Regions from separate parts of the Paeniglutamicibacter sulfureus genome, predicted to be linked through region 1. Evidence: riboswitches for the same ligand, from Rfam matches in the RefSeq annotation. Region 1 holds a riboswitch; each other region holds the start of a gene.
What was found. Region 1 has a riboswitch for thiamine pyrophosphate ahead of ABD687_RS09215 (3-oxoacyl-ACP reductase). Riboswitches for the same ligand answer to the same signal wherever they lie in the genome.

Region 1 (10,307 bases):
ACGTCGGATGCCGGGACGGCGGCGAGACCGGGATGTTCCGAAGCGGCCTCACTGACAATTTGCTTCCACGCGGGCATGCCCAAGAGATCGCTGAGATTGCCTGCGGGCAGTGGCTGAAAAGCGTCGCCCACCACCAAGGCAGCGGTGGTGCTTCCAGCGTGTCGAATTGTTGCGAGTTTCATTCCTCGGTCCCTTGCTAATCATCAAATCCATGTGTGTCGACTTTTTGACCGCCGTCACGTATCCTCAATGTAACACGCGTCACCAGTCCGGCGCCAGAGCGGAACAGCCGCAATCGCCAAGAGAATACTTAGGAGAGCACGATGACCGAAACCACCCTCTTCCAGAACCTCACCATCAATCCGGATTCCCTAGGCAAGCCTTCTGGATTCGCGCATGGCGTGCTCGCGGGCACGACCGTTTATCTGGGCGGGCAGACCGCCCTGGACAAGGACATGAAGATCGTTCCGGGCAACATCGTCGATCAGTTCAAGCAAGCGTTCTCGAATGTCCTGGCGACCCTGGCCGAGGCCGGCGGCCATCCCGAGGACTTGGTCTCCGTGACCATTTACCTCACCGACGTAGATGACTACATGGCCAATGGCAGGGAGATCGGCCGGCTTTGGCGCGAAATGGCGGGCAGCAAATATCCGGCCATGGCCGGCATTGGCGTCAGCCGCCTTTGGCAGAAGGAAGCCCTCATTGAAATCCAGGGCGTGGCAGTGATCCAGGATCGCGCCTAGTTTCCCCCAGGACGTGACTACCATCTGAATTAAATAAGGATGCCGTGCCGTGCAACCGAATCCCTGGGAAAGGGGAAGGTTGCGCGGCACGGCTTTTTCTTGGGCCGGGATCGTCCGTCAGCGGGCCGCCGCGTTGTTGTCAATGGCGCGGTCGGCATGGCGCTGGGCGCAGGGCGACAAAAGTGCGTGGAGTTCCTGGAAGAGATGCTCGGCCTCCAGCGCATTCCAGTTCTCCGGCAGGAATTTGATGGGCAGCCCGGGATCGAGGTAGGGCAGACGCCGCCATTGGGTGATCAGCACGAGGTAGTCCGCAAAGGCGAGGGCGTCGGATTCCGGATTGCTGCCCGACTTGCTTCGCCGGGCCCAGGCGCTCAATAGCCCACGATTGCGATCCAGAAAATCGGAATACAGGGCGTCAAGCGCCGGCAAGTCCCACCACGTCCCGATGTTCTTACGCAGGTCGGCGTCGCCAATATGATCAGCCATGAAGAATTCGAGGTATTCGTTCAATCCACGGGTATCAAAGTAGGCGAGCACCGAGTCGCGTAGATGCCCCGGGGCAATCCATAGACCTGGAGTGACCGAACCAAAGCCCATCCGCACCAGGGATGAACGGATCTTGTGCCGGATGTTGCGTTGGGATTCGGGCACCGTGAACGTAGCCAGAAGCCATTGGTCATCTGCCTTGGCCCGACGCGGGTGGAAAATTCGTTCATCGCCCTCAACAAACGTTTCGATGACCGACGGCGCCAATGCATATCCGTTGCGGCCGTTGACCTGAATACTGTCAATGACGCCGCGCTTCTTCAGACGGGATATCGACGACCTGGTCCCCGTGGATTCGACGCCGATGTCTTGCATCAGGGAAATGATGGTGGCCACGGCCAGGGCGCCGCCGTGTTGGCGCGCATACAGGCCGAAGAGCGAGACGATTAATTGGTGGTGCCGAGGAACAGGGGCCTCGCCGGCCCCCTTTTGATCGCCCACGTGTGTAGTCATGCGCTCACTTTATCCAATGGGCACCGATAGCCTGTTCGAATGGGCAGGGAGTCACGGGCGTGTCGTTTTGGTGACGCCAGTTACGGTAACGCCTACTAATGGAGTTCGAATCCCGGTTGTCACCCGTTGAAAGAGGTCTAGGAATTTCATGCGTCCACAGGTATTGATCTGCTCGTATCTCCAGAAGGAATTGGTCGACAAACTGATCGCCGATCTGCCCGAGATCGACGTCGTCTACCGAGCCGAACTGCTGCCGGTCCCACAGTTCGGCGCCGACCACCGGGGAAGGCAACGCGATCTGCGCGAGAGCCAAATCGCCGAATGGCGAACTCACTTGGCGGACGCCACCATCATGTTTGACTTTGACTGGTGGCAGCCAAAGGCCTGGCGGGAGCACAGCCCGAACCTCGAGTGGATCCAGGCCACGCAGGCAGGTGTTGGAGTGCGGGCCGAGGCACTGGGGCACACCGAGAACCAGGTTCGGATTACCACTGCAGCGGGTGTCCACGCCAAGCCACTGGCTGAATTCGCACTGGCCGGGTTGCTGTACTTCGTTCGAGAACTACCGCGCTTGGGATCCCAAAAAGATCAGCAACGGTGGGCGACCGGGGCGTCGAACACACTCTATGGCCAAAAAGCCTTGATCGTTGGCGCGGGCAGCATCGGTAGCGAAGTGGCAAGGACCCTGAGCTTCATGGGAGTCAGGTGCGATGGAACGATTCGCGGCACCAGAGTCCTTGGCCAGCCTTTCGAAAGGTCCGTCGCCTTTCAGGATTGCGACCTGGGGGAGTACGACATCGTGGTCTTGGCGTGCCCGCTGACCGAGGAAACCAGAGGCCTCTTCAACCGGCAGCGAATTTCCTCCATGAAGGTGGGTGCCCTGCTCGTGAACCTGGCACGAGGTCCGGTACTCGACCAGGAATCTGTAGTCGAGTCCTTGAACGCAGGTCGTCTTGGTGGAGCCGTACTTGACGTGACGGATCCTGAACCCCTGCCGGCAGGCCATCCCTTGTGGGATGCGCCGAATCTCATACTTTCGCCACATACGGCCGCAAATGTGGACGCCGAGAACGCACGCCTGATGGAACTCTTCACCAAAAATCTGCGCCTTTATCTGAGCGGTGGGAAGCTGATCAATTCCTATGATCCCTTCCTGGGCTACTGACAGCGGACCCGGGAATCAAGCTCTGGGTGTTGCATAGCGCAAGGGGCCGGCACTGAGGGGTGCGGTCGGCCGGACGTCATCGAGAAGTCCGGCCTGGACGACAAGCACCGCGAGTTGAACACGGTTGCTGATGTCGAGCGGTTCCATGATTTTCGCAAGTTGGGCCTTCACGGTCCCTTCACTGACGTGAAGAAGTGAGGCTATCTGGGCATTTGTGTAGCCTTGCGTCAGGGAATGCAGCAAGCGTCGATCCCGCGGGCTCGCTTGACGCAGGAGCTGCGACTTGAAGTCGTACTTGCTTGTGGAATGAGGTGGGAACTGATCTGCATCGGCTGGCTTGGAAAAGATCATGTTTCCCGAGTGGATCATCCGAAGCGCTACTCCGAGATCAGTCGAAACGGCATTCTTGGCCAGATAGCTGCAGGCACCCGCTGAATGCGCTCGGGTCATGGTTTCTATGTCGTGAGCCGCCGAAAGCATGACAAGCCTGGTCGCCGGGGCACCCGCCAATATCCGCTTGGTGGCCTCCGGGCTGGAGACATCTCTAATGGTGGTTTCCATGAGAACTAGATCGGGTCGCTTGTCCAGGGCGGCTTCGATGGCTTCGTCGCCAGTTCCGGTGACTGCCTCGAGCTCAACATCGGGGCTTGATGCCAAGAGGCTTTCGAGTCCAAGCCGAAGAAAGTAATCACCGTCTGCTAAATGGACTCGTATGCGAGGCTGCATTGGAGGGCTCCTAAAGGAATCTGAAAATATAGCACTAGCGCACAATAAATCAAACGCAGAACCAACGACCAGTGCCCAAAAACTATATTTTTCGCTGTATTTCATTCCCATATTAGTCATGTTGAATAGCCGGTTGGCGAATGAAGCGCACAAAAGAGTACAAGTTACGGAAAACAGAGTGAATTATGGCCGAGTGTCCGACTTGGATGACCCATCGATGTGAGTTTCAGGACGCTGGATCCCCGGGCGACGTGCCTGTTCGTGATAACCATACGGTGAATGGATTATGACTCGTGCGGCCCAGTCTAGGACCCGGCCCCTTACATGGCGTCAAGCGTGGAGGCGCGAACGGGATGTTCCTCTGAACACTTTCCATCGCCTGGAAGATGCACTGGCAGTAGACGCTTCGCCCCAAAAGGTGGGAAGCGTCGCCCACCATCGGCCAGCAAAATCTTGGCCGACGCGCCCGCGCCCAGCCATCCGATGGTGTCGACCTACAGCATTCTCAAATAAAGAATGAGCGGGGCTACTTTTTCTTTGCGCGTCCGAAGGCAAGATATGCAAGGGGCCCAAGGAAGTTAATGAACGTCGCTGCGGCCCAGGCGCTCTTTGGACCGTTGACTTCCAACGCAGGGCGTTTGACCAGGTCGCGCAGGGCCACGAATTGGAGAGCCAGCTGGGCAATTCCCATAACGGCGATTCGCCATCGTGCCACGACTGATAGTTCGTTCCAGCTTGTGTTCCGGGCCATGCTTCTCCTCGTGAGTCATTGCGGATGCGTCTGGTGCAACCGGCTACCATCTGCCATCGTATCCCTGGCGCTAATGGAAGTGGTCTCGAAGCCGTTCCATCTCGCGTCGGTCCTTTTTCGTCGGCCGGCCGGCGCCCCTGTCCCTGACGGGAACCTGCGGGATGACTTCCTTGGGCCGGACCGGGGTGTGGTCGAGATAGCAGCGGGCGGCGATGTCGGCACCCACCCTCTTGGATATTACGGCGGTCACTTCGAGGATTCTGTCGAATCCGGATTGCCTGACCCGGATGGTGTCTCCCGGAACGACAATCTGTGCGGCCTTGGCGGGTTTGTCGTTTAGGCGCACGTGGCCGGCGCGGCAGGCTGTCGTTGCCGCCGAGCGGGTCTTATAGATTCGAATCGACCATAACCAGGCATCGATTCTGACGGCCTTGGATTCCTGCTTCACCCCGTCAGTCTATCCATCGCAGGACATCGGGCACGGTTATTGAGCAGAGAGCGAGCCGACTGGAGCTGTTCCCGGCCATGCCGGGTTGCTTCGACTGCCAACGAGGGCGAGAGCTCGTTCAGCCGCAACCGTTGGCAGGATCAAACATCCCCGCCTCGATCTGTTGGGCCTGCCGTTGTGCATCGCGCAGTTGCCCGTAGAATCTCACGTTGGGCTCGACCTTCATTGCCGTCGCGTGTCCGGATGCCACGAGGGCTCCGTTGATGAATTCTCCCCCGTGGCTCAGTGCGGCGAGGGTCCGCCCATATTGGTCCAGGCGTTCGGCATCGAATTGCAGCTCGACCTCCGCACCCTTGGGCAGTTTCTTGGCCAGGAATTCGGCCGCCTGCCGGCCGAAGCATTCCCCGGGTTGGTCCGGGCGGGAAATCTCCGGTGCGTCGACGTTTAGCAGCCGGACCCTGGTTCGTTCGCCGTCCAGCATGAGGTAGAGGGTGTCACCGTCGACCACATGCTGAACCGTTGCGCGTGCGTCCGGGTCACCCGTTCGGTCCCCGTAACCGCCGTTGACCTTGGGAAGCAACAACCACGTTCCGGCGACCACCGCTACGCACAAGACAAGCACCGGGACGGCACTGCCTCGACGACGGGACCTACTCATGGCTGTCGCTCATTTTCCTAGACCAGGGCGTTGTCGCAGGCGGTAACGAGCCGGGCCTGTACATCGGCCGGGACCTGGTCGCCGGAGGCAGCCATATCGTCAAGTGCGCTGACGATCTCCGGGGGCAGCCCGCCCTCGCGGACGGCGTCGACCATGGAGGCAACGACCTTGAGGTCGGCTGCGTTGATGGTGCCGTCCTGGATGGGGGCACAAGCTTGTTTGATGAGTTCCTTCTTGGCGCCGTCGGCCAGTTGCGTGGCGGCGGAGGAAGCTGCGGAAGAGGCCGTGTCGGCAATGGTTGAGCAACCGGTCGCCGAGAGCAGGAGGACTGCGCCGGAAATCAGCAGTGCACTTTTGGAGCGTGAAAATGTCATGGGTTCCATCTTAGTTGTTCCCCGGTGGGAGAACTCTGGGTAACCCATGAGTGCTCCCACCCCGGAGATGAACTGCTATCCGCGTGCCGAAACGGTTTCCAAGCGCGCAGGCCTGGCCAGGCCCAGTGTTTCGCGCAGCGTGGTTCCCGGGTAGGCGGAGCGGAACAGGCCGCGCTCTTGGAGGATCGGTACGACCAATCCCACAAAATCATCCAATCCCGCCGGATAACTTGGGCACATGAGGTTGAAGCCCTCACAGGCGCCCGACATGAACCATTCCTCAATCTCGTCCGCGATCTCGGCGGGGGTGCCGATCATGGTTGCATGGCCCCCGCCCGCTGCCAGGAACCCCAGCAGTTCGCGAAGCGTGGGGCGCTGGGTTTCGATGATGCGCTGAACGGTCAGGTAGCGGCCTTGTGGGCCGGTGAAGTCCTCGGCCGGGGGCAGCGGATCCACCCTGTCGTCCAGCGGATGGGTGTTGTAGTCCTGGCCGGTGAACATGTTGAGCTGGGCGATGGCCGACCCGGTGTCAATGAAGGAATCCAGCACGCGCTTCTTTTCCCATGCCTCTTCCCGCGTGGCACCGATGTACGTGACCAGCCCGGGAAGCACGGGAACCGGATCATTGGAGCGTCCGGCAAGACCCAGTAGTCGCCGGATGTCGGCGGCATACTCGACTGCCGATTCCCTGTCCCAGGAAACGGAGTAGATGGCTTCGGCATGGCGGGCCGCAAAGGAGCGGCCGGCTTCCGAGGATCCCGCCTGGAACAGCACCGGCCGCCCCTGCGGGCACCGGGGGACTGTCAGCGGGCCGGCAACCGAGAAATGGTTGCCGCGGTGGTTGATCGGCCGGACCTGCGCCGGATCAAGGTAACGTCCGGCTTCCCGGTCAACCAGCAGTGCAGAATCTGACCAGGAATCCCACAACCCCTGCAACGCGACAACAAACTCTTCGGCGCGCTCGTAGCGCTGGGCATGAGCCGGCAGGGAATCCATGGAATGATTGCGGGCCTCGGCGTCAAACATGGAGGTCACCACGTTGATGCCCGCCCGCCCGCCGCTGATGTGGTCCAGCGAGGCCAACAGCCTGGCGGCGTGGAAGGGCGTGTAGAAGCTGGCCGAGATCGTGGTGACCAACCCGATGCGGCTGGTGGCACGAGCCATGGCACTGAGAGCAGTCACCGGTTCCAGGAACCAGGGGATCCCTGCCGCGTATTCATGGTTCACGCTCTGCCCGTCGGCAAAAAAGACAGCATCCAGGCAACCGCGCTCGGCAATCCGGGCAAGTTCCTCGTAGTAGGAAATGTCGCCGAGGCGGTCGGCGCTGGATTCGGGGTGGCGCCATCCCATGGTGTGGTGGCCCGCCCCGTAGATGAAGGCGTTCAGGTGCAATTGGCGTGTGGCGTCCACGATGCTTTACCCGACCCCTAGTTCATCACCAGGCCGCCGTCGACAACCAGGTTCTGCCCGGTCACCGCCCGGGACCACGGTGAAGCGAACAGCAGTGCGGCGTCGGCGAACTCCGCCGGGGAAGTGACCCTGCGCAGTGGCGTGGAGCCGGCGATCAGGTCGAAGACCGCTTCCGGGGTGGCGGCGGAGGCATCGGTGGTGCGAAGCAGGCCGCCGGAGATCATGTTCACGCGGATGTTTTCCGGGCCGAGGTCGGCCGCGAACGTGCGGGTCATGGCCAGCAGGGCAGCCTTGGCCGCGGTGTAGTCGTGGTAGGGGACCACGGGGTTCTGGAAGAGGTTTGTCCCGATGTTGACGATGTTGCCAAAGCCCGCGGTTCTCATGCCGGGCAGGGTTGCCTGGATCGTGTTCAGCGCACCGCCAACGATGCCGGTGAACTGCTCCCCGAAAGCCATGTAGCCGATTCCATCGGCCTTGGCACGGGCGTCGCCATTGAACGAAAAATCGGGCAGGGCGTTGTTGACGACAGTGGTGATGGGAGCACCAAAATGTTCGTGCGCCCCGGCCACCAATTGGGAGACTTGATCCGCGTTCGCGACATCGGCTTGGACCGCTATCGCGCGATCGGCCCCGAACTCGGCTGCCAGTTCCCGGGCGGCGGTTTCGCTGGAGCGGTAGTTCAATACAAGCCGTGCGCCCTCGCGCGCAAAGGCCCGGGCCAGGTCTGCCCCGAGTCCGCGTCCTGCCCCGGTGATCAACACGATTTGGTCCTTGATAAGCATTTTCTTGCACCCTTCTGCTGGGCGAAGGGATGCCATGGAACCAGCCGACGGTCGTCCAGGAATTTGGGTACGAGGGCAGTTCAAGCCGGACCGGCATCCCTTCGCTCGGATTATCGAGATCAGGTTCAACGGGTCTATCTCTCAGCCGCCAGGCGGCACCCCGTGTCGAGTCCTGTGGCCAACGTAGCACCGGTACGGGGCAATCCCCGAATCAAGGGCAAGGACGGAGGCGACACACACGAGGCCTCGCCGGTCGGTGTCCGCGGGCAGTGCCACGGATGCGGCAAACTAGTGTGGGTGAGCCAGATGCGAATAATCCACACCATTGCCGCCGAGTTAACTTCCGGGGGTGCTTCGGTTGCCGACTGGCAGGTGAAGGCCGCCGTCGAATTGCTCGATGCCGGATCGACCGTCCCCTTCATTGCCCGATACCGCAAGGAAGCCACCGGAACCCTGGACGACACCCAGCTGCGCCTGCTTGAGGAGCGGCTGCGCTACCTGCGTGAATTGGAGGACCGCCGGGAAGCGATCCTGAAGGCCATCGAGGAGCAGGGGAAACTCACCGACGAGCTGCGGGCCGCCATCATGGCTGCCGGTACCAAGGCCGAATTGGAGGACCTGTATCTGCCATACAAGTCCAAGCGCCGCACCCGCGCCCAGATCGCCCGCGAGGCCGGACTCGAGCCGCTGGCCGACTCGCTGATCCGCGATCCCGCCCAGGATCCCGAAGCGTTGGCAGCCACCTTCCTAAACCCCGAGCACGAGGTCAATGCGGCATCCGATGCCCTGGCCGGTGCCCGGGCCATTCTCACCGAACGTGCCTCGCAGGACGCGGTGCTGGTCTCCGAATTGCGCGAACGGCTGTGGACACGAGGGAAGATCTCGTCCAAGATCGCATCCGGCGCCCCTGCCGCGGATGCCTCGAAGTTCTCCGACTACGAAGACTTCGTGCAGCCCGTTGCCACCCAGCCCTCGCACCGCATCCTCGCGCTGCTGCGCGGAGAACGCGAGGGTGCGCTGAACCTGGAGCTGGCCGAGGCCGACCCGCGCGACGAGGCGGCGCTCACCGAGGCGCGGGCCGGATATGAGGCCGCCGTCGCCCGTTCGCTGGGCATCAAGGCCGCTGCCGATGCGCCGGCCGGCAAGTGGCTGGCACAAACCGTTCGCCTGGCCTGGCGCGGACGCCTGTTGGCACGGTTGGAGGCGGACCTGCGCACGCGGCTCTTCGAGGCCGCGGAGGAAGCCAGTGTCAAGGTCTTCGCCGCCAACCTGCGCGACGTGCTGTTGGCCGCCCCTGCCGGAAACCGGGCGGTGCTGGGGCTGGACCCCGGGTTGCGCACCGGGGTGAAGGTTGCCGTCGTCGACGCCACCGGCAAAGTGGTCGACATTGCCACCATCTACCCGCACGCCCCGGCCAACAAATGGGATGCCTCCGTGGCGACCCTGGTGGCACTGGCAACCAAGCACGGCACCGAACTGATTGCCGTGGGCAACGGGACCGCAAGCCGCGAGACCGACAAACTGGCCGGCGAGGTCATCGCCAAGCTGACCAACAAGCCTGCCAAGGTCATCGTCTCCGAGGCCGGGGCATCGGTGTATTCGGCGTCGGCGCTGGCAAGCGCCGAGTTGCCGGACCTGGATGTCTCCATCCGCGGTGCGGTGTCCATTGCCCGCCGACTGCAGGATCCGCTGGCCGAACTGGTGAAGATCGAACCCAAGTCCATCGGCGTGGGCCAGTATCAGCACGATTTGACCCCGGCCAAGCTTGACCGCTCCCTGGATGCCGTGGTCGAGGACTGCGTCAACGCCGTCGGCGTGGATGTGAACACCGCATCCCCGGCGCTGCTGGCCCGGGTGGCCGGAGTCGGTTCGCTGCTGAGCCGCAACATCGTCGAACACCGCAATGCGAACGGCCCTTTCACCACCCGCCGGTCCCTGTTGAAGGTTCCGCGCCTGGGAGCCAAGGCCTTTGAGCAATGTGCCGGATTCCTGCGCATCACCGGCGGCAAGCAGCCGCTGGATGCCTCCGCCGTGCACCCCGAGGCGTACGGGCTGGCCGAAACCCTGCTGGCAGCCGCCGACGCCGGCAACCAGTCGGTGGCCACCCTGAATGCCGCAGACTTTGTCACCGAGCAATTCGGCCTGCCCACGGTCAAGGACGTCATCGCCGAACTGGTGCGGCCTGCCCGTGACCCGCGCCCGGACTTCAAGACCGCGAACCTCAAGGAAGGCGTGGAAAAGATCGGCGACC
Region 2 (10,307 bases), 1.2 Mb from region 1:
TTGAGCCTGCCGTGACGTCGGCACCGTTGGAGGGCGAGGCCACCGCCGGGGCATTGAGGAACAGTGCAATGGAGTAGCCCTTTGCGTGCTTCAGCCCGTCCTTGATGTCGGTGAAGTACGCACGACCTTCATCGTTCGACGAGACCGCGCTCGTGACGCCTACTGCTGTGCCGCCGGAAATGGCCGATCCGCCGGAGTCGCCCTCGTTGGCTTTCTTCAAGCCCACGTTGGCCATGCCGAAGCCGCGAACACCGCGGACGTCGTCTGCGCCGTTGTATCCGCCGACCAGGAAGATGCCCACCTCGTCCACGGTGCCACAGGTCCAGCCGGTGGTGCGTCCGGACTTGCAGATTCCGGCGCCGATGACGGCACTGGCGACTCCGGTCACCTTGGTGCCGGAGTCGCGCTCGTCGGCACCCTTCCAGTCGGTGACCGTGGATTTGAGAGTTAGGTCCGGGTTGATGTTGTCGATGACGGAGATGTCGGTCCCGACATTGCCCAGGTCCTCGACCTTCGTTGCAGTGTCGATGCCTGTCACCGGCGAATTTCCCGGCCCGCCGAACTGTGAGAATCCGAAGGTTCCCAAGGGCGCGCCGATCCCCGCAAATTTGTTCGGTGCAGTGTGCTCCATGATATTGACTTTGGTGATGTCACCGTCCTGCTCACAGTGCCCTGCCGAAATTGCTGCGTCGCCACCGTCGGCGTTGAAGCCGCTGAAGCCAATTGAGCACAGCGCGATAGCCGTGCCGGTTGTCCGGGCACCGTAGCCCATGCCGCCGAGCACATCGCCGGCTGCCGCAGACTTTGCCGGCCCTTCTGCCTTCTCGATGGTGACCTTGGTGTATTGCTGGGCGAATTCCTCCGGCGTCATCTTCTCGCCGAACCGCAGGGCCGTGGCCTTGGGGGTCTCGGATGCGTTCTTGCCCTCCACGTCGGCGGTTCCGCCGGTACGGATGACAAAGCTGTTTGATCCGGTCTTCATGACCGCTTGAAGCTGGGAAACAGCCTTCGGGTCAACGCTTTGGACGTATGCCTCGAGCAGCGACTCGGCGCTCTTGGGCATCGCCTTGGCCACGACCTCCGGCTTGGCCGTGGCTTCGGTCTTCGGGCTCTCAATAACCGGGAGCTTGGACGGAGCAGCCTTGGGGTCCTTCGTCTTCGGTGCCTTCTTGGTCTCGACCTTTTTAGGCGCGACCGTGGCTTCGGCTTCGGGCGCTGTCACGATGCGCAATTCAACGTCCGTGCCCTTGGTCAGTTCGTCAAGTTTCGTGGTGACGGCCCCAAGAGATGACGCGGCCACGGTGACCTTGATTTTGTTCTCTTCGATGGCAAAGTCGGCGGCAAGTTCCGACTGTCCCAATTCCTCCGAGAGCGACTCGACGACCGAGCTCAGCTCGCCGTTCTTGTAGAACTCATCAATCGTGATGCCGAGGTCGCGTTCGACGGCCGCTTCCAGGCCGCTTGGCAGCGCCGCCTGGCTCTGGTCCTGTGATGATTCAGCGCTCGTGACGGCCGAAGTCTCCGTTGACGCAGGCTCCGGGGCGACTGAAGTCGTGGCGATCGCCGGTACGGTAGCGATGCTGCTCCCTAGCACCAGCGCCGTGGTCGCGGCAGCAATGCTGCCGCGCTTCAATAGCGCACGTGAGGATTCGTGCATATGTGAGGTCTCCCAATTCAAGGTGTGGTACCTCGCTTTTGTGTGCGCCGCGGCTGTCATGGGACATCCGATTGGGCACACCGCGAGCAATGAGTGTTACCAAAATGAAACCCTAACCTCTGTACATATCGCCTAACAAGCAGCGCCTCCCCAAAACTCCAGCGTTTCGAATAATTGATGCGTCAACCACCCAGTTGCACTTCCGCATGATCCCGCGGCAAGGCAGGACGGAGACGGGCGTCACTGGGCGCGACACGCCCGGAACAATATTCGGTCGACTCCCCTCGTAACTTTTGGATATTTCCCAGCATCCATGCATTTTTCTGTGCTGACGGCCGTAAAGCTGGCCGGCTCACATCGACACACGCAATGTGAAAATTGTGGAAACCTTATGGAAATACTTGAAGTTCGACACCGGACACAGGCTGAGGGAATCGAGCGCATGCACGCGGCCAACCTGCTGGACGGCACCGTTCCATGTCCCCGAAATCTCGAAGCATTGACGCCAACCAAGCGACGGGAATCGAAGTTGCCATCCAGCTCGAGGCAGCACCGACTACCGCGCACCAGCCAGACGGTTTGGCCGATCGGCCATGATTATTCCAACGCTCCTTGCCCGAGAATGCGGGTGCCGTGGGCAGGGGAAATATCTAGTGACCCGCAGGCAGTCAAGTAGCCGGCGCTTACCCAACGAAGCATTCATTCGCTTGCCCAGCACGGCCAGGCCTCGCGCGGTGGATGCCTGGCTATTTTCGTAGTCCAATCGGACACGGAGTCGCGAAGTGTTCTTACTCGGCAGGTATGTTTGCCGATATCCGCCTAGCGCATCGATGCGACACCAACGGTCGCTTCCGGGTGTTCCTTGCCTGTGGTTTCGACCGGCACGCAGACTTCCCGTACGTCCCGGATCGCACGGGGAGTCCACCCATTAAGTCGACTGATCGTCTCCGTGATTGGTGCCGCGCATCGAGAAGCCGAGGATTCTGGTCATCCGAGGAGGTGGGGCGGAAGGAGGGTTTGCCAGGATGCCGACGGCCAGTCGACGGCTGCCGGCCGTCACTACGTGTTGCGGGAGTGGTGTTCGGTTATTCGGCGAGGGGTAGTCCACCCAATACGGATGAGCCATCGATGGGTCGCTTATTTTCCAGTGGCCACACCACTTCGGCCACCTTGCCAATGACACGATCCGTGTCAATCATGCCGCCACCTGGCGCGCCCATCAGCGCACGCGAATCCTCGGATACCGAGCGATGGTCGCCCATGACCCATAGACGACCCTCGGGTACGTGCACATCGAATTCCACGTCACTCGGTGTGTCCCCGACATGGACATAGTGCTCGTCCACGGGGACACCGTTGATGCTCAGGCGCCCATCCGGGCCGCAGCAGCTGACGGTGTCGCCCCCGACTCCGATGACGCGCTTTACATAGACCGAATCTCCTCCGGCCAGGCGCAGTGCCCAGGCCAGTGAATCCAGGGCAGTGGGACGCTGGTAGGGCAGGAACGAGCCGCGGCCGTCGAAGATGACCACATCTCCGCGTTGGATCTCGGCGTCCTTGTAGGCAAGCCGGTTCACCAGCAAGCCCTCACCCGGGTTCAACGTGGATTCCATGGAAGTGGATCCAATGTAGAAGAAGTCAACGACGGTGGCGCGAACGCCAAGGGTGATCACCGCCGCCGCAGCAAGCGCGCCTACGGCAAAGCGCCAGCCCCTCGAAGGGGACCGGCGCTTTGTCGAAGCGGAAAAACGTTCCGATTCAGTAGTTTGATCCACGATGGATCCCCATCCTGGCCATCCGAAGGATGGCTTGGATAGAGGTTCTCGCTTTTCTGGCTACTTGGCAGACCGGAAGTCGCGCTTTTCGCGGATCTTCGCAGCCTTGCCGTGGCGATCGCGCATGTAGAACAGCTTCGCGCGGCGAACGTCGCCACGGGTTACCAGTTCGACCTTATCCAGAACCGGGGAGTGTACCGGGAAGGTACGCTCTACGCCGACGCCGAAGGAGACCTTGCGAACGGTGAAGGTTTCGCGAACGCCGTCGCCCTGGCGACCAAGGACGAAGCCCTGGAATACCTGGACACGGGAGTTCTTGCCTTCGATGATGTTGACGTGAACCTTGACGGTGTCACCGGCGCGGAAGTCCGGGACATCGCTGCGCAGCGAGGCTGCGTCGACAGAGTCGAGAATACGCATGAATGCATCTCCTAGGCAGACGCCGCAGGTCATCTACCTTAGACACGGACCGTAATTGTCCCTCATGAAGCGCGAAGGCGTCGAGGGAAAGATGTGGCGGTCCGGAGCTTGGTACCGCGATCCGTTTGCGGATCGGCGGTAGGTCGGACTGTTGATTCGTTCCCCCTGCGGCAGGAGCAGAACCCAGTAGACCCAAGAATCCATTTTGCCACACTCCGGGGCAAGCTGCGATGTTCCTTCCTTACAGCCAGGTCCGTCAAAGCTCGATTGGCCTCGGGTCTCCGCCTTGAACGCCGGCACCATGGCCGAATCGTGCCCATCAAATCGGTGCCGCTCATTTAGATTCCACTGGAAATATTGCCGCTGACCGCGCAGAAGGCCGGATAATCCACCTGGGTTGGCCCCGAAGGGGTAATCGCCGGCACTTCGGACCCAGAAGCGCGGAGGCCCGGTAAAGGACCAGGGCCCACCGCGCCGGTGCGCAAGGTCACACTCGATGCCGGATTGAATGTTGTGATAGTTTCACTTACGACCACACGGGTGCCCTTGCAGGGGCTGAGATCGAGCTGAAGCAGCAAGAGACCGTTGAACCTGTCCGGGTAATGCCGGCGAAGGAAGTGAGTACTCCTTGAGCAACACCATTTCAATGCACAGCCCTGTCCAAAACGCCTCGGAAGCAGCCGAAATCCAGTCCCTGAAGTCCCATTCCCTGGCTTATCTCGAGGACGCAGAATCGGGGATCCGGGTCCCGGTCACCGAAATCGCCTTGGAGCCGTCCCCCGGAGGCACGGCCAACGCCCCGCTGCGGGTGTATCGCACCGCCGGTCCCGGCAGTGACCCGGTCGTGGGCTTGCCGCCCTTCCGCGGCGAGTGGATCGCGGATCGTTCGGACACCGAGGCCTATGGCGGTCGGGAGCGGAACCTGCTCGATGACGGCAAGTCTGCATTGCGCCGCGGAGCGGCATCGGCCGAATGGAAGGGAGCACGGCACCAGCCGCGGCGCGCGGAACCCGGAAAACGCGTGACCCAAATGCACTACGCCCGCCGGGGAATCATCACCCCCGAAATGCGCTTTGTGGCGTTGCGCGAGAACTGCGACGTGGAACTGGTGCGCAGCGAGGTCGCTGCGGGCAGGGCCATCATCCCGTCAAACATCAACCACCCCGAGTCCGAGCCAATGATCATCGGCAAGGCGTTCCTGGTGAAGATCAATGCCAATATCGGCAACTCGGCGGTCACCAGCTCCATCGCCGAGGAGGTGGACAAGCTCCAGTGGGCCACCCAGTGGGGTGCCGACACCGTGATGGACCTGTCCACCGGCGATGACATCCACACCACCCGCGAATGGCTGATCCGCAACGCCCCGGTGCCCATCGGCACCGTCCCGATCTACCAGGCACTGGAAAAGGTCAACGGCGAGGCCAACGCACTGACCTGGGAAATCTACCGCGACACCGTGATCGAGCAGTGCGAACAGGGCGTCGACTACATGACCGTCCACGCCGGCGTGCTGTTGCGCTATGTGCCGCTGTCGGCCAACCGCGTGACCGGCATCGTCTCGCGCGGCGGGGCCATCATGGCCGGCTGGTGCCTGGCGCACCACCAGGAGAATTTCCTCTACACCCACTTCGACGAGCTGTGCGAGATCTTCGCGAAGTACGACGTGGCGTTTTCCCTGGGTGACGGTCTGCGCCCGGGGTCCATCGCCGACGCCAACGACGCAGCGCAGTTCGCCGAGCTGGACACCCTGGCCGAACTGACCAAGCGCGCCTGGAAGTACGACGTGCAGGTCATGGTCGAGGGCCCCGGGCACATCCCCTTCCACCTGGTGCGGGAGAACGTGGAGCGCCAGCAGGAGCTGTGCGAGGGCGCTCCGTTCTACACGCTTGGTCCGTTGGTCACCGACATTGCGCCCGGTTATGACCACATCACCAGCGCCATCGGCGCCACGGAGATAGCCCGCTACGGCACCGCGATGCTCTGCTATGTCACGCCCAAGGAACACTTGGGGCTGCCCAACAAGGACGACGTGAAGACCGGCGTGATCACCTACAAGATCGCAGCCCACGCCGCGGATCTGGCCAAGGGGCACCCGGGTGCATCCGTACGCGACGACGCGCTGAGCAAGGCGCGCTTCGAGTTCCGCTGGCGCGACCAGTTCGCCCTGTCGCTGGACCCGGTCACGGCCGAGTCGTTCCACGACGAGACGCTGCCTGCAGAACCGGCCAAGACCGCGCACTTCTGTTCCATGTGCGGGCCGAAGTTCTGCTCCATGCGCATCAGCCAGGACATCCGGGACGAATACGGTTCGGCCGATTCGCAGGCCGCCATCGCAGAAATGGTCAGCGGGATGCGCGAAAAAAGCCAGGAATTCCTGGCCGCCGGAGGCAAGGTCTATCTGCCCGAGCTCGAGGTACCGAGCAAGGCGTAGCATCCCCGACCCCATGTAGTCCCCCCAACGGGAACCTGCCCGAACGGATGCGTCTTCCCCGGGTTCACCCTGCGTTCAACGCGGGGAAGACGCGTTCATTGTGGCGGGTTGAACTCCGTAATCCCGTGGCCACTCACCTCGGCGTCGTCCCGGACTAGGATGGGTCCATGTCCAACCGACATTCACCTTCCGCATTGATCACAGGGGCGCTGGTTGCCGCCATCCTTGGTTTGGGTGCCTGCAGCATCCCCACGACGGGCGTCCGGGAATCTTCGACGCCACGGGCAAGCACGTCGGATAACGGGACCGTCGACGTGACGGCGCCGGAGGAATCCCTGGTCGCGGCGGCGGTGGCCAATGACGCCGAGCAGGTACGAAGACTGCTCGATGCCGGGGCTTCGGCCAACTACCGCGGCACCGATGGCCGGCCGGTGCTGGTCTCCGCAACCCGCGCCAACGCAGTGGACGCGGCCCGGGAACTGATCCGTCGGGGGGCCGACGTGAATGCCAAGGATCAGATCTCGGATTCGGCATTCCTGTATGCCGGGGCGGAGGGGCTCAACGACATCCTGAAACTCACGCTGGAAAACGGTGCGGATGTGGGAAGCACCAATCGCTACGGCGGCACCGCGCTGATTCCCGCCTGCGAACACGCCCACGTCGAAACCGTAAGGCTGCTCCTGGACGCCAAGGTCGCCGTCGACCACGTGAATGATCTTGGGTGGACCTGCCTTCTGGAGGCCGTCATTTTGGGCACAGGTGGTCCCGAACACCAGGAAGTGGTGCGTCTGGTCATCGACGCCGGCGCGGACGTCTCCATTGCGGATTCCGATGGGACCACGGCGCTCGAGCATGCCCGCCGGGGACGGCAAAGCGCGGTGGTCGGCCTCCTGGAAAGTGCCGAACCACCGCGCTAGGCGGCCTACAATCGCGTGGGCCTTAGGCGAGCTCGTCCTTCGGAATGATCTTGCCCTCGGATATGGCAAAGCCGCTGTGCCACAGGGTGTCGCGGTCGTGCCGGTTCAGCGTGGAGGGATCCAGCTGCACGATCAAGTCGGGGCGGCGGGACGCGGTGCGCTCAAGCTGCTTGTTGCGGCGGAAGCGGGCGATCTTGCCGTGGTTGCCGGAGAGCAGCACCTCGGGGACCTCCCGGCCCTCCCAGGTTCCGGGCTTGGTGTACACGGGGTACTCCAGCAATCCGTCGGAGTGCGACTCCTCGACCAGCGACTCCGGGTTTCCAATGACGCCGGGAATCAGCCGGCCAATGGCCTCCACCATGGCCAGGACCGCCACCTCTCCCCCGTTGAGCACGTAGTCACCGATCGAAACCGGGCGGACGTCGAACGCCTCTGCGGCGTGTTCCAGGACCCGCTCGTCGATGCCCTCGTATCGGCCGCAGGCAAAGGCCAGGTGCTCGGCTTCGGCCAGCTCGTAGGCCATGGCCTGGTTGAAGACCGCGCCGGCCGGCGAGGGGACGACCAAGATGGGCTTGTTCCCGGAGGTTGCGGAAAGCGGGGACTCGGTGGCGATCCTGTCCAGGACCGCGCCCCAGGGTTCAGGCTTCATAACCATGCCGGCACCGCCGCCGTAGGGGGTGTCGTCCACGGTGCGGTGGCGATCGTGGGTGTGGTCGCGCAGATCGTGCACGTTCAAATCCAGCACCTTTTCCCGCCTGGCCTTGCCGATCAGCGACAGGTCCAGGGCAGCGAGGTACTCCGGGAAAATCGAGACAACGTCAATGCGCATCGGGCCTAGGCTTCCTCTGCCGGTGCGTTGGTGTCAGCGACGTCTTCGCGATTGATGTCGAACAGGCCGGCAGGCGGGGTCATCAGGATGTAGCCGCCGGCGATGTTGACCTCGGGCACGATGCTCTCCACGAACGGGACGTAGATCTCGTCGCCTTCGGTGGATTCGACAACCAGCAAATCCTGGACATTGCCGGTGCGCAGCGCGGTGACCTTGCCGACGACCTTCTCCCCCACGCGGGCTTCCAGGTCCACGAGCTCGTGCTCGTACCAGCCCTCGGAATCGTCCTCGACCTCGTCGGTGTCGATGAACAGCTTGGCTCCACGCATCGTTTCCGCGGTGTTGCGGTCAAGCAGCTCCTCGAAGGCCAGCAACAGGATTTCCTTGTTCCAGCGGGCACCCTCGACGGTGAGCTTCTTGACGGTGGGGTGCTCGACCTCGAAGACGGCACCCGGGGCAAAACGATCTTCGGGTGCGTCGGTGAGGACCTGCACCGTCACCTCTCCGCGGATACCGTGCGGCTTGCCAATGCGGGCGACCTGGAGGCGCATGCGTTTTCTCCTTGAATACAAATCGGTGGTTTGCCGGCCTTGGCCGGCAGGGGCGTGCGTTCAGGGGACCTACATCCCGTGAACACACTTTTCTAGGTTCAATCTTACGTGCGACTTGGTGGTTGCAGGCTCCTCGCCGCTGACGGCTGCGTTGCACGTCGGGGCTTAAACCACTTTGGTCCCACGATCCGTCATGGATCGTGGGACCAAAGCCAGACAAGGCTGTGTGGTGAGGCTGGCTACCGGCGACGGTCCGTGTCGACTACGTCAACACGAATCGGTTCCTCCGCCAGAGCGGCTACCACGGTGCGCAGCGCCTTGGCGGTGCGACCTTGACGGCCAATGACCCGACCGAGATCCTCGGGGTGCACACGCACCTCGAGAATGTCACCGCGACGATTCCCCTTCAACGCAACCTGTACGTCTTCCGGGGTGTCTACGATGCCACGTACCAGGTGATCCAGCGCATCAACGAGCACTGGCTACTCGGCCTCGGTTGCTTCTGCCTCGACCTCGGCCCCGGCAGCCGGCTTCTCGGCCTTCTTGGTGATGGCCTCGGGCAGGATGACCGAACCCTTCTCCGGAACAACGAATGCCGGCTTGGCTTCCTTGACGCGCAAGGTGCCTTCCTGGCCTTCGATGCCCTTGAACTTCTGCCAGTCACCGGTGATCTTCAAGATCGCGGCAACCTGCTCGGTCGGCTGGGCGCCGACGGAGAGCCAGTACTGCGCGCGGTCGGACTTGACCTCGATGAACGAAGGCTCTTCGGTCGGGTGGTACTTGCCGATTTCTTCAATCGCACGGCCATCGCGCTTGGAGCGCGCATCCATGACGACGATACGGTAGTAAGGGGCGCGAATCTTGCCGAAACGCTTCAGACGAATTTTAACGGCCACGGTAGTGGTCACTCCTGTTTTCTCAACATGTGCGAATCCCTGTTTCTGCACCCGTGGGGCGGGCCATACCGCAGATCTTCAAAAGGACAGGATTCAACGCGGAGAGAGGGGCCACATCAAATCGAGTACCTGTCCATTATGCCAGAAAGTTTTGGACTGACGGGACATGTCACGTCATTTCCAGAGACCCGTGTCCGATGGCACAGCAACCACGGACGTTTGCATCGGTTCCGGTTGCCGATCGCAACAGCCGCGGGCAGCCATCCGCCCACGAGGGCAGCCACGAACCGCGGCTCAAGATCCAGGATCGGTGAGTCCCCTTCACCGGCGCCAGCAGAGGTTCGCCGGCCAGAGCCTGAACGGCCACTTGCCCTTGGTATATTCGGTGTCCGTCCGGGGCCTGTTCGACGTCCCGGGATCAAGGAGGAACAGGGATTTCGATGGCACCGGCCGACAAATGGAAGCGCGCCCAGCCCGATGACCCGTTCTGGGTCCAGCAATGTGAGGGCCTGCGGGCTGAACACGTGGCTCCCCTCAACGAGCTGATCGGCCGACTTGGTGATGGCAAGGACGGAGTGCGACTACCGTTGGCAGCCCCGTGGCACGGCGGGATTCACGCCCCTGCCCTGATGGTGCTCAATGACGCGGGCGAACCACGGGACGAAACCAGGTTCATGTGCATCAGGAACCCGGACCGCGCAGCGGACCGCCAACGTCACCTGATGACGGAGTTCGACATCGATCCGGCGGATCTCTGCCACTGGAACGGCTATCCCTGGCCACGCCTTGATCCCAAGCGGGACCTGACGCCGGAGCAGTCGCTCGAAGGGG
Region 3 (10,307 bases), 180 kb from region 1:
GTTGCGCGGTTGGCGCCCGGCTTTAGTGAAACCGCCTTTTGGCAACCGATGCTGCTGTGGCTCGGCCTTGCCACCATGCTCATCGGCGGCTGGCGCGCGCTGAAGCAACACGACCTCAAACTGCTGCTGGCCTACGGCACCGTCTCACAGCTGGGCTTCCTGATCCTGATCATGGGCGTAGGCACCCCCAACGCGGCGCTGGCGGGCCTGGCCATGATGCTGGCCCACGGATTCTTCAAGGCCACGCTCTTCCTGATCGTGGGCATCATCGACCACAAATCCGGTACGCGCGATGTCCACCAGCTTTCCGGGCTCTACAAGTCCTCGCCGTTGCTCTTTACGGTCGCGGCTATTGCCTCGGCCTCCATGGCCGGGTTCCCGCCGCTCTACGGCTTCGTGGCCAAGGAAGCCGTTTACGAGTCCCTCCTGGAATACGCCCAGGGCCATGGCACAGCCGGCATGGTGCTGTTCATCGGCGTGGTGGCCGGGTCAATGATGACCTTCGCCTATGCGGCCCGTTTCCTCTGGGGCGGATTTGCAGCGAAGCCAGGCATGGCACCGACCGCCTTCCCCAAGGTGCCGCTGTTGTTCCTGACGCCGTTGCTCGTCCTGACCGCCGCCACCGTCGCATTCGCCTGGATCCCGCAGGTCCTTGAGGGCGCCATTGCCCCGTACATCGGGTTGTTCGAGCCCGCCCAGACCCCCATCCACCTGGCACTCTGGCACGGTTTCACCCCGGTGCTGGGACTCACGGCCCTGACCATGGTGGTCGGTGCATTGCTCTTCCTGGCGCGTGAAAAGGTCTTTGCCTTCCAGGCCAAGGTCCCCGCGGTGTTCGATGCCGAACGCGATTACAAATACACCGTCGGCGGCGTGGACAACCTGGCCATCTGGCTCACCGGCCGCACCCAGCGTGGTTCCCTGTCCTTCTACCTCGTAGTGATCCTGTTGGTGGCGCTGCTGCTGCCAAGTTCGGTCGCCATCATGCTCAGCACCCCGGACCCGGGGAACTTCATCGCCTTTGACCATCCCGCCCAGATGGTTATCGGCCTGATCATGATTGTCGGCGCCATCGGGGCAGTTCAGGCCAACCGGCGCTTCCTGGCCGTGCTGATGGTTTCGGTCAGCGGCTACGGCATGGCGGCGATCTTCGCGCTACAGGGAGCGCCAGACCTGGCCATCACCCAGCTGCTGGTGGAAACCATCGTGCTGGTGGCCTTCGTGCTGGCACTGCGTGCCCTGCCGGTGGAACTGTGGGCCAAGAACCCCACCGGCCATCGGCTGGGCCGCGCGCTGATCGGCATCGGCTTCGGTGCGTCGATGATCTACATCGCCGCCACCTCAATGGCCTCGCGCGTGGCCGACCCCATTTCGCTGGCCTACCCGGAGCTGGCCTACGTCGGCGGGGCGGGCAAGAACATCGTTAACGTGACCCTGGTGGACATGCGTGCCTGGGACACCTTCGGCGAGATCACCGTGCTCGCGGCCGCCGCCACCGGCGTCGCCTCGCTGATCTTCGTGCGCGGTCGCGGAGACAAACGGCTGCGCGTCTCCGCGGTGCCCCACGGTTCGGTGGACCACGGCTCGGAGGCCATCGGCGGACGCGACCAGAGCCGTGCGGGACTTGCCGTGGCGCGGAACTTCGCAATCTCCAAGAAGGACTCCTGGCTGGTGGCAGGCCATACGCTGGCCCCCGAGCGACGCTCCATCACCTTCGAGGTGGTCACCAGGCTGGTTTTCCACACCATCCTGCTGGCTTCGGTGTACCTGCTGCTGGCCGGGCACAACACCCCGGGCGGCGGCTTTGCCGGCGGCCTGCTGGCCGGCCTGGCCCTGGCCATCCGCTACCTGGCCGGCGGCCGGGTGGAACTGGCCGAGGCCACGCCGGTGAGCCCGGGAACGCTGATGGGCACCGGGCTGGGGCTCGCGGCACTCACCGCGGCGGCACCGCTGCTCTTCGGCGCCCAGATGTTCACCTCCGCCGCCATCGAATTCACCTGGCCGCTCTTCGGGGAGCAGAAGTTCGTGACCTCGACGATCTTCGACATCGGCGTCTACCTGGTGGTGGTCGGGCTGGTCATCGACGTGCTCCGTTCCCTGGGCTCGGAAATCGACGACCGTTCCGAGGGCCGCAGCCCCACCGACACACATGACATGGTTTCCGACGCGGAGACGGGAGTGGGACGTTGAGCACCAATATCACCTTGCTCATAGTGATGGGCGTACTTTTTGCCGTCGGGATCTACCTCCTGCTCGAACGCTCGCTGACCCGGGTGCTGCTGGGCATCGTGGTGCTGGGCAACGGGGTGAACCTGTTGATCCTCTCCGCCGGCGGACGCCGCGGCGAGGCCCCGCTGTACCAGTCGGCGCTGGGCCCGGAACAATACAGCGACCCGCTGCCGCAGGCGCTGATCCTCACGGCCATCGTGATCACCTTTGCGGTGACCGCGTTCATGTTGGGCATCATCTACCGCTCCTGGGTGATTTCCCGGGCCGACGTGGTTGCCGACGACGTCGAGGACCTTCGCGTCTCCCAGCAGTCGACCTTCGACTTCGAGGAAGACTCGCCGGTGCCGGAAGACACCACCGAATTCGAGGGGGACGACTTCGTGCCAACTGACACCACCACCGACAAGGGGCCCGGCGCATGATCGACGCACCACTGAGCGCCGTTTCCTTTGCCCCGCTTGCCGTGGCCCTGCCGATCTTCGGCGCGGCCCTGGCCTTCATCCTGCGCCGCAAGCGCCGCACCCAGCGCGCGGTGACCATTGGCGTCCTGGTGTTCACCCTCATCCTTGAGACCTGGATGCTGGCCACGGTCTGGAACGGCGGGACCTACTCGGTCACCCTGGGCGGCTGGGCGCCGCCCTTCGGAATCTCCATGGTCGTCGACGGGTTCTCCGCCTTCATGCTGGTGGTCTCAACCATCGTCTCCCTCGCGGTGCTGCTCTACGCCACCAGCCAGGGCATGGCCGACGGGGACGAGGACGGGCCGGTGTCGATCTTCCACCCTGCCTACCTGATCCTGGTGGCCGGCGTGTCCAACGCCTTCCTCGCAGGGGACCTGTTCAACCTTTATGTGGGCTTCGAGATCCTGCTGACCGCCTCCTACGTGTTGCTGACCCTGGGCGGCACCACTGCGCGCATCCGCGCGGGAACCACCTACGTGGTGGTGTCGGTGACCTCCTCGGTGCTGTTCCTGATCACCATCGGCATGATCTACGCGGCCGTCGGCACCGTGAACATGGCCGATTTGGCACAAAAGCTGCCGGAGATTTCCCCTGGCACCCAGACGGTGCTGCATGTGATGCTGTTGGTGGCCTTCGGGATCAAGGCAGCGGTCTTCCCGCTGTCTTTCTGGCTCCCTGACTCCTACCCCACCGCGCCCGCGCCCGTCACCGCCGTGTTTGCCGGGTTGCTGACCAAGGTGGGCGTCTACGCCATCATCCGCACCGAGACCCTGCTCTTCCCCGGGGACCGGCTCTCCGACGCGCTGATGGTCGTCGCCGGCCTGACCATGCTGGTGGGAATCCTCGGTGCCGTGGCGCAGACCGACATCAAGCGAATGCTTTCCTTCACGCTGACCAGCCACATCGGCTTCCTGATCTTCGGCGTGGCCGTGGGCAACCAGCTGGGACTCGGCGCCACCGTGTACTACGTGGCCCACCACATCGTGGTGCAGACCTCGCTGTTCCTGGTGGCGGGGCTCATTGAGCGCCGCGCCGGAACCTCGAACATCGACCGGCTCGGTTCCCTCGCGAAACTCTCCCCGCTGCTGGCCCTGCTCTTCTTTGTCCCCGCCATGAACCTCGGCGGCATCCCGCCGTTCTCCGGCTTCCTGGGCAAGCTGGGGCTGGTCCAGGGAGGTGCCGAGCTGGGCACCCCGATGGCCTGGGCGCTGGTGGGAGTCTCCCTGCTGACCTCGCTGCTGACCCTGCTGGCCGTCGCCCGCATCTGGAACAGGGCCTTCTGGCGCAATGCCGAGGACGCCACGGACCCTGACCCGCTGCTGCTGGTGGGCGTCTCCGCGGCGCGCGGCGCCACCTACGACATCGTCGCGGACGAGCCGGCAAGCCGCTATTCCGACCGCGGCAACGCAGCCCTGCTGCCCAACGGCATGGTCGCCATGACCGCCGCCCTGGTGCTGGTGGGCGTGGCCTTGACGGTGTTTGCCGGACCGCTCTTCGACTTCACCGACAGGGTGGCCATGGAAATGCTGGACAAGGGCAACTACATCGAGGCCGTCCTCGGCACCGGAGAAGGGCAGGCACGATGAGTCCGGAACAACGACTGGTCGACGCCAAGGACGAGAGCGGCCATCGCCAACGCTCCACGCTGCGCCAGGAAATCCCGCTGCTGATCGGCATGACCCTGGTGTGGGGCGCGCTTTGGCAGGACTTCGCCGTCGGCAACCTGGTCTTCGGGCTGCTGATCTCGCTGCTGCTGGTGCGGGTCTTCCGCCTGCCGCCGATCATCCTCTCGGGACGCTTCAACATCTGGCGTGCAGTCGTCTTCATCCTCGCCTTCCTGCGCGACATCACCCGGGCCAGCTTCGAGGTCATGTTCCTGGCGATATTCCGCGGGCCGCGGACCACCAGCGCCGTCATCACCGTCACGCTGCGCACCGAGTCCGATCTGCTGGCCACCTTCGTGGGCCACGTGCTGACGCTGGTGCCCGGCTCCTATGTCGTCGAGGTGGACCGAAGGTCCTCCACGCTGTACCTGCACGTGCTCAACGTCAACGACCAGGCCGGCGTGGAGAAGGCCAGGGCGGCCGTCTTGCTGATCGAGGAACGGCTGATCCGCATGATGGGCACCAAGGAAGAACTGGCCGCGCTGAACGCCGAACCAAAGGCAACGAACAACCAAGACGGAGCAACCTCATGATCATCGTCCTGTGGATCTGCGGCATCACGCTCTCGATTGCCGCCTGCCTGGCCATCGTCAGGCTGGCAATGGGCCCGTCCATCCTGGAACGCGTCATTGCCACCGATGTCCTGTTGCTGATCATCTCCGCGGCACTCTGCGTGGAAATGACAGTCAACCGGCACACCAACAACCTGGTCTTCGTGCTGCTGGCGTGCCTGGTCGGATTCGTGGGTTCGGTCACCGTTTCCCGCTTCGTCACGGATCGGAGAAACGCCTGATGCTTGACACCATCATCGACATCATTGCCGGGACGTTCATGATCGTCGGCTGCCTGATGTCCCTGGCCGCCGGAATCGGCATGCTGCGCTTCCCGGACCTGCTTTCGCGCCTGCACGCGGCAACCAAGCCGCAGGTGCTGGGTTTGTTCCTGCTGCTGGCTGCGCTCGGGCTGGAATTGCGTTCCTGGGCGGTGCTGCCGGTGCTGGTCCTGGCCTGGTTGCTGCAGTTGCTCACCGCGCCGGTCTCCGCGCACATGGTGGGACGCGCCGGATACCGGACGCGGCACCTCAAGCGCGAGACACTCGTGGCCGACGAACTGGCCGCCGTCGTCGAAGCCGCGGCCCAGCGCGAGGAACAAGAACACGGCAAGGGCCAGCCCCGGGACCGCACCGACTTCATCGACTAACTCCCGCGGCGCCAAACCCTGCCCGCGAGGCGCGGAGGATCGCCGGAAACGCTTAGGGGCCTACGGGATATCCGTGGGCCCCTGAAGCGTTTGTGGTGTCAGGCCTTCTTGGCGAACCGGGCAAGGGCCCGTTGGGTGCCGCGGTCGGTGAACACCTGGATCAGGGCCGCAGTCGTGGCCGACAGGACGGCGAAGCCAATGATCTGGCGCAGGCTGGCCTCGGCCTGCGCTTCCGCGTTGCCATGCTTCGGCGGCTTCCGGCCGGTGAAACCGGTCCAGGCCTTGTCGACGATTTTTCCACCCAGGAAACCGGCGGCGATCGAGATAGCTGGGCCGATGAGTTTCATCAAGCTGTTCAAGGGGACTCCCAAATGTTGCGGGCAACGGTACCTGCCCCAGCATAGCGTGAGGTAGCATCATAGGACTGAAACAATCACGACAGGGGAGCGTCGTGCGAAGAAATTCGCACCAAGACGCTGAGAGTGCGGATAGCCGCAGACCCTCGAACCTGCCCCGGCTAGTACCGGCGAAGGAAGTCGAGTTCTCAGGGGTGCGTTCAAAGTAGCGTTTTCCCTCCCCTCCTTGTATCCAAGGAGGATCACCACCATGAGCACCACCAACCAGCCCGCCGGGCACAAGCCGGCAACCTCGTCCTGGCGTGTCGTTGACATCGTCATCGCGGCCGTCATCGCCGTGTCCTCGGGCGTCATCTTCTGGGCCTGGAACAGCACCCACCACCTGCTTGACTTCCTGTTCCTGGCCTTCCCGCCCTCCGCCTCCCTGGTCTCGGGCATGTGGCTCTTCCCTGCGGTGCTCGGCGCGCTGATCATCCGCAAGCCCGGTGCCGCACTCTTCTGCGAAATCGTCGCCGCCATGGTCTCGGCACTCATGGGCTCCGAATTCGGGCTGACCGTCCTGGCCTCCGGCCTGATCCAGGGCCTTGGCGCTGAACTGGTGTTCGCCGCGTTCCGCTACCGCAAGTTCAACCTTCCCGTGGCACTGCTGGCCGGAGGCGCGGCAGGGCTCTTCGGCAGCGTCAACGACACCTTTATCTTCCGCTGGTTCCCTGAATACACCACCGGCATGCTCTTCTCCTACATCGCGTTCATGACCATCTCGGGCATCGTCATTGCCGGGCTGCTGTCCTTCCTGGCCACCCGCGCCCTGGCCAAGACCGGTGCCCTGGGCGCCCTGGCCAGCCGCAAGGCGGCCGCCGAAGCCATCCTCTAGGACGCGGCAGCCATCATGACATCACCTTCGATGCTGGACCGTGAAGCCGGCGCCCCGGACACCGGCCGCCGGGTGGCCACGGCCGTCTCGGTCAGCGCCCGCAACTGGGGTTGGCGGCATGCCGACCGCGCCCAGCCGGCGCTCCGCGGCCTTGACCTGGATATCCGCGCCGGGGAACGCGTGCTCCTGGCCGGTCCTTCGGGCGCCGGCAAATCCACGCTGCTCTATGCCCTGGCGGGGGTCCTGCACGAGGACGACGAGGCCTATTCCTCCGGCGAACTGCTGCTGGACGGAATCCCCTCGGCCCAGGGCCGCGGTCTGGTCGGGCTCATGCAACAGGATCCCGAAACCCAGGTCGTCCAGGCCCGGGTCGGGGACGACACTGCTTTCGGTGCCGAAAACCTGTCGGTGCCGCCGGAAGAGATCGCCCAACGCATCATCGATGCCCTCGATGCCGTGGGCCTCGATGTCCCGCTGGACCACCCCACCGCCGCACTTTCCGGCGGACAAAAACAGCGCCTGGCCCTCGCCGGGATCCTTGCCATGGGCCCGGGGCTGGTCCTTCTGGACGAGCCGACGGCGAACCTCGACCCCGACGGCGTGCTGGAGGTCCGCGACGCGGTGCTGGCGGCGCTGGATGCCACCGGGGCGACCCTGCTGATCGTCGAACACCGCCTGGAGGCCTGGGCTCCGCACATGGACCGGGTCATCGTGTTGGAACCGGGCGGCGGCATCGCCCACGACGGAACCCCCGACGAGCTCTTCGGGCCCGGGAAGGTGCGCGAGGAACTGATCTCCGCCGGGGTCTGGGTCCCCGGATACACCCCGTCGATCCACGTGCGGCCCGCCGCAACGGATGGCGGCGCACTGCTGCTCGAGGCCAAGGAGCTGGCGGTCACCCGGAAGCGCGGCGGATCAATCGCTGCCGGGGGACTTGACCTGCGCGTCGCGGCCGGCGAGGCCTGGTGCGTGCGCGGGGCCAACGGCTCGGGCAAGTCGACCTTCGCCCTGACGCTCGGGGGCTTGCTGCCACAGGCCTCCGGCACCGTGCTGGCCACCGGGGAGCTGGCTGCCGGCTCCGAGGCCCGCCCCTACCACTGGCGCGCCACCGAACTGGTGGGACGCATCGGTTCGGTGTTCCAGGAACCGGAGCACCAATTCGTCACCAACACGGTCCGCGAGGAATTGGCCTTCGGGCCTGCCCACGCGGTCAAGCCCGGCACCCGGGAACCGCTGTTCACGGACGGGGAGATCGAGGCACGGGTCGAAACGCTGCTGTCGCGGCTGCGGCTGGGACATCTTGCCGAGGCGAACCCCTTCACGCTTTCGGGCGGTGAGAAGCGACGTCTCTCGGTGGCCACGGTCCTGGCTTCGGGCCCGCGGATCCTGATCCTTGACGAGCCGACCTTCGGCCAGGACGCCAACACCTGGCGGGAGCTGGCGTTGTTGCTGCGCGAGGAACTGGAGCGCGGCACGGCAATCATCGCCGTGACCCACGACGTGGATTTCGCCCGTGCCCTCGGTGCCGGCGAATTTGTCCTCGAGAGCCCGGGGACCGCGCATGGCGAACCCGGCGTCGCGGTCCGGCCCGGGTTGCTGGAGGCCGATGCGCGCGGCGGGGCCAGCTTCCTGGGCAGGGCCAACCCCCTGGCCAAGCTCGCCGCGGTGGCGCTGGCAACGATCCCGCTGGTGGCCTCCATGGACTGGGTCAGCAGCGCCCTGGTGGTGATGGCGACCTTCCTGGCCTTGCCGCTGGCGGGGCTGTCGATCCCGCGCTTCCTGGCTCGCGGCTGGCCGCTGCTGCTCGCGGCGCTCTTCGGGGCCTGGGGCACCGCACTGGTGGGCAACGATTCCGGCGCGGTTCTTCTTGACCTGGGCATCTTCGACATCACCGAGGGTTCGCTGGCTGCCGGCGCCGCCACGGGCCTGAGGGCCTTCGCGATTGCCATCCCGGCGGTGCTGGTGCTGTTCACCACCGACCCCACGGACCTGGCCAACGCGCTGGCGCAGAAGGCGCGGCTTCCGCACCGCTTCGTGCTCGGGGCGCTGGCGGGCATGCGCCTGCTGGGGTTGCTGATTGAGGAGTGGACCACGCTGGGCATGGCCCGGCGCGCCCGCGGCGTGGGCAGCCGGGGCTCGGCGGGGCAGCGGCTACGCGCGAACCTGGGACAGGTCTTCGGGCTGCTGGTCCAGGCCATCCGCCGGGCCTCGCGGCTGGCGGTGACCATGGAAGCCAAGGGCTTCGGGACCAATGCCCGGACCTGGCTCCGGACCTCTGTCTACGGGCGGCGGGATGCCGTCATCGTCGCCGCGGGCCTGCTGCTGGGTGCCGCGGCCACTTGGGCGGCCGTCACGTTGGGAACATGGAACCTGGTCTGGAGCTAGCCAAGCCAACGACACGACGGGGCCCTGCCCGGGTGCATCTTGCGATGGGCACGGGCAAGGCCCCGTTTGTTTCCCTGGGTGCTCCGGGCTACTCGGTGAAGCCCAGCGAGGCGATGGCCGGCAACGTGCCGGCCGCAAGGTTTTGCAGCACGTAGCGTTCATGCTCCGGCATGGGGTCGGGCAGCTTGTCCAGATCGAACCAGGCAATGGCCCCGCACTTCTCCGGCTCCATGATGCTCGGTTCCCCGGCCCAGCGGGACACGGCAAAGAAGAAGTCCACGCGCTGGGCGCGCGGCGAATCCCCGCCGTTGGCGCGGTGCAAGGTTGTCAGCGGGAGCAGGTCCCGCGGATCCACGCGCAATCCCATTTCCTCGGCGGCCTCGCGCACCGCCGCGGCTTCCACCGATTCCCCCGCCTCGACATGGCCGGCAGCGGCGCAGGCCCAGTGCCCGTCCATGAAGCCGGTGTTTTGGCGCAACTGGAGCAGCACCCGGTTGCCGCGGCGCAGCACCACGTAGGCGGCAGGCACCAGCTGGAACAGCTCTTGCATGGGGGCGTGTCTCGAATCCTTGGGGGGTCTGTCGGGGTCGTGGTTGCGGGCAAGCGCCCCCCTAGGCGATGGCGTCGACCATCGCGGTGAGCTCGGCGTGCAGCCCGGCGTCGCGGGCAATGGCTGTGCCGTCGATGGAGTTCACCGGGGTCAGCAACCGCACGCTGGAGACCAGCCAGAGGCCTTCGGCAGCCAGCAGGTCCTGCGGGGTCAGCGGCCCGTAGCCCAGTTCCCACCCGGCTTCCCGCGCGGCGGCAAAGATGGCGCCCTGGGTCGTGCCGGGAAGGATGCCGGTTTCCAGGGTCGGGGTGATCAGCCGCTTGGTGTCCCCGTCACGGTGTGCCATGAGCACCGTGGACGTCGGGCCCTCCAAGACGATTCCGTCGCTGGAAACGAAGATGACATCATCGGCGCCCAGCTTCCTGGCATGGCGCAACGCTGCCATGTTCACCGCGTAGGACAGCGTCTTGGCGCCCATCAGCAGCCACGGGGCGCGCTCGGCGACCCGCGAGTCGTAGCCGCGATCCAGGAAGATCACCGAGACCCCGCTCTCGCGCTGCTTCCGTCCCAGCTCCGGGGCGGGGGAGA

Region 2: another riboswitch for thiamine pyrophosphate. It lies ahead of thiC (phosphomethylpyrimidine synthase ThiC); the one in region 1 lies ahead of ABD687_RS09215 (3-oxoacyl-ACP reductase).
Region 3: another riboswitch for thiamine pyrophosphate. It lies ahead of ABD687_RS08410 (ECF transporter S component); the one in region 1 lies ahead of ABD687_RS09215 (3-oxoacyl-ACP reductase).

The regions. Positions count from the first base shown of each region.
Region 1 is NZ_BAAAWO010000001.1:2,018,029-2,028,335, reverse strand. It holds gene ABD687_RS09265 (fumarylacetoacetate hydrolase family protein) at 1-182, opposite strand, end outside; gene ABD687_RS09260 (RidA family protein) at 324-743, shown strand; gene ABD687_RS09255 (PaaX family transcriptional regulator) at 861-1,742, opposite strand; gene ABD687_RS09250 (D-2-hydroxyacid dehydrogenase) at 1,891-2,907, shown strand; gene ABD687_RS09245 (response regulator transcription factor) at 2,923-3,633, opposite strand; gene ABD687_RS09240 (PLDc N-terminal domain-containing protein) at 4,160-4,324, opposite strand; gene ABD687_RS09235 (RNA-binding S4 domain-containing protein) at 4,455-4,832, opposite strand; gene ABD687_RS09230 (thermonuclease family protein) at 4,951-5,490, opposite strand; gene ABD687_RS09225 (hypothetical protein) at 5,508-5,864, opposite strand; gene ABD687_RS09220 (LLM class flavin-dependent oxidoreductase) at 5,940-7,274, opposite strand; gene ABD687_RS09215 (3-oxoacyl-ACP reductase) at 7,292-8,056, opposite strand; TPP riboswitch at 8,136-8,229, opposite strand; gene ABD687_RS09210 (Tex family protein) at 8,363-10,307, shown strand, end outside.
Region 2 is NZ_BAAAWO010000001.1:827,051-837,357, forward strand. It holds gene ABD687_RS03785 (LPXTG cell wall anchor domain-containing protein) at 1-1,657, opposite strand, end outside; gene lepB (signal peptidase I) at 2,743-3,432, opposite strand; gene rplS (50S ribosomal protein L19) at 3,493-3,852, opposite strand; TPP riboswitch at 4,379-4,486, shown strand; gene thiC (phosphomethylpyrimidine synthase ThiC) at 4,499-6,283, shown strand; gene ABD687_RS03805 (ankyrin repeat domain-containing protein) at 6,451-7,200, shown strand; gene trmD (tRNA (guanosine(37)-N1)-methyltransferase TrmD) at 7,223-8,029, opposite strand; gene rimM (ribosome maturation factor RimM) at 8,035-8,580, opposite strand; gene ABD687_RS03820 (RNA-binding protein) at 8,820-9,059, opposite strand; gene rpsP (30S ribosomal protein S16) at 9,063-9,476, opposite strand; gene ABD687_RS03830 (uracil-DNA glycosylase family protein) at 9,917-10,307, shown strand, end outside.
Region 3 is NZ_BAAAWO010000001.1:1,838,972-1,849,278, reverse strand. It holds gene ABD687_RS08445 (Na+/H+ antiporter subunit A) at 1-2,190, shown strand, start outside; gene ABD687_RS08440 (Na(+)/H(+) antiporter subunit C) at 2,187-2,651, shown strand; gene ABD687_RS08435 (Na+/H+ antiporter subunit D) at 2,648-4,276, shown strand; gene ABD687_RS08430 (Na+/H+ antiporter subunit E) at 4,273-4,887, shown strand; gene ABD687_RS08425 (MrpF/PhaF family protein) at 4,884-5,147, shown strand; gene mnhG (monovalent cation/H(+) antiporter subunit G) at 5,147-5,554, shown strand; gene ABD687_RS08415 (DUF4235 domain-containing protein) at 5,653-5,913, opposite strand; TPP riboswitch at 5,985-6,106, shown strand; gene ABD687_RS08410 (ECF transporter S component) at 6,161-6,784, shown strand; gene ABD687_RS08405 (ATP-binding cassette domain-containing protein) at 6,800-9,169, shown strand; gene ABD687_RS08400 (NUDIX domain-containing protein) at 9,258-9,719, opposite strand; gene ABD687_RS08395 (aminodeoxychorismate lyase) at 9,781-10,307, opposite strand, start outside.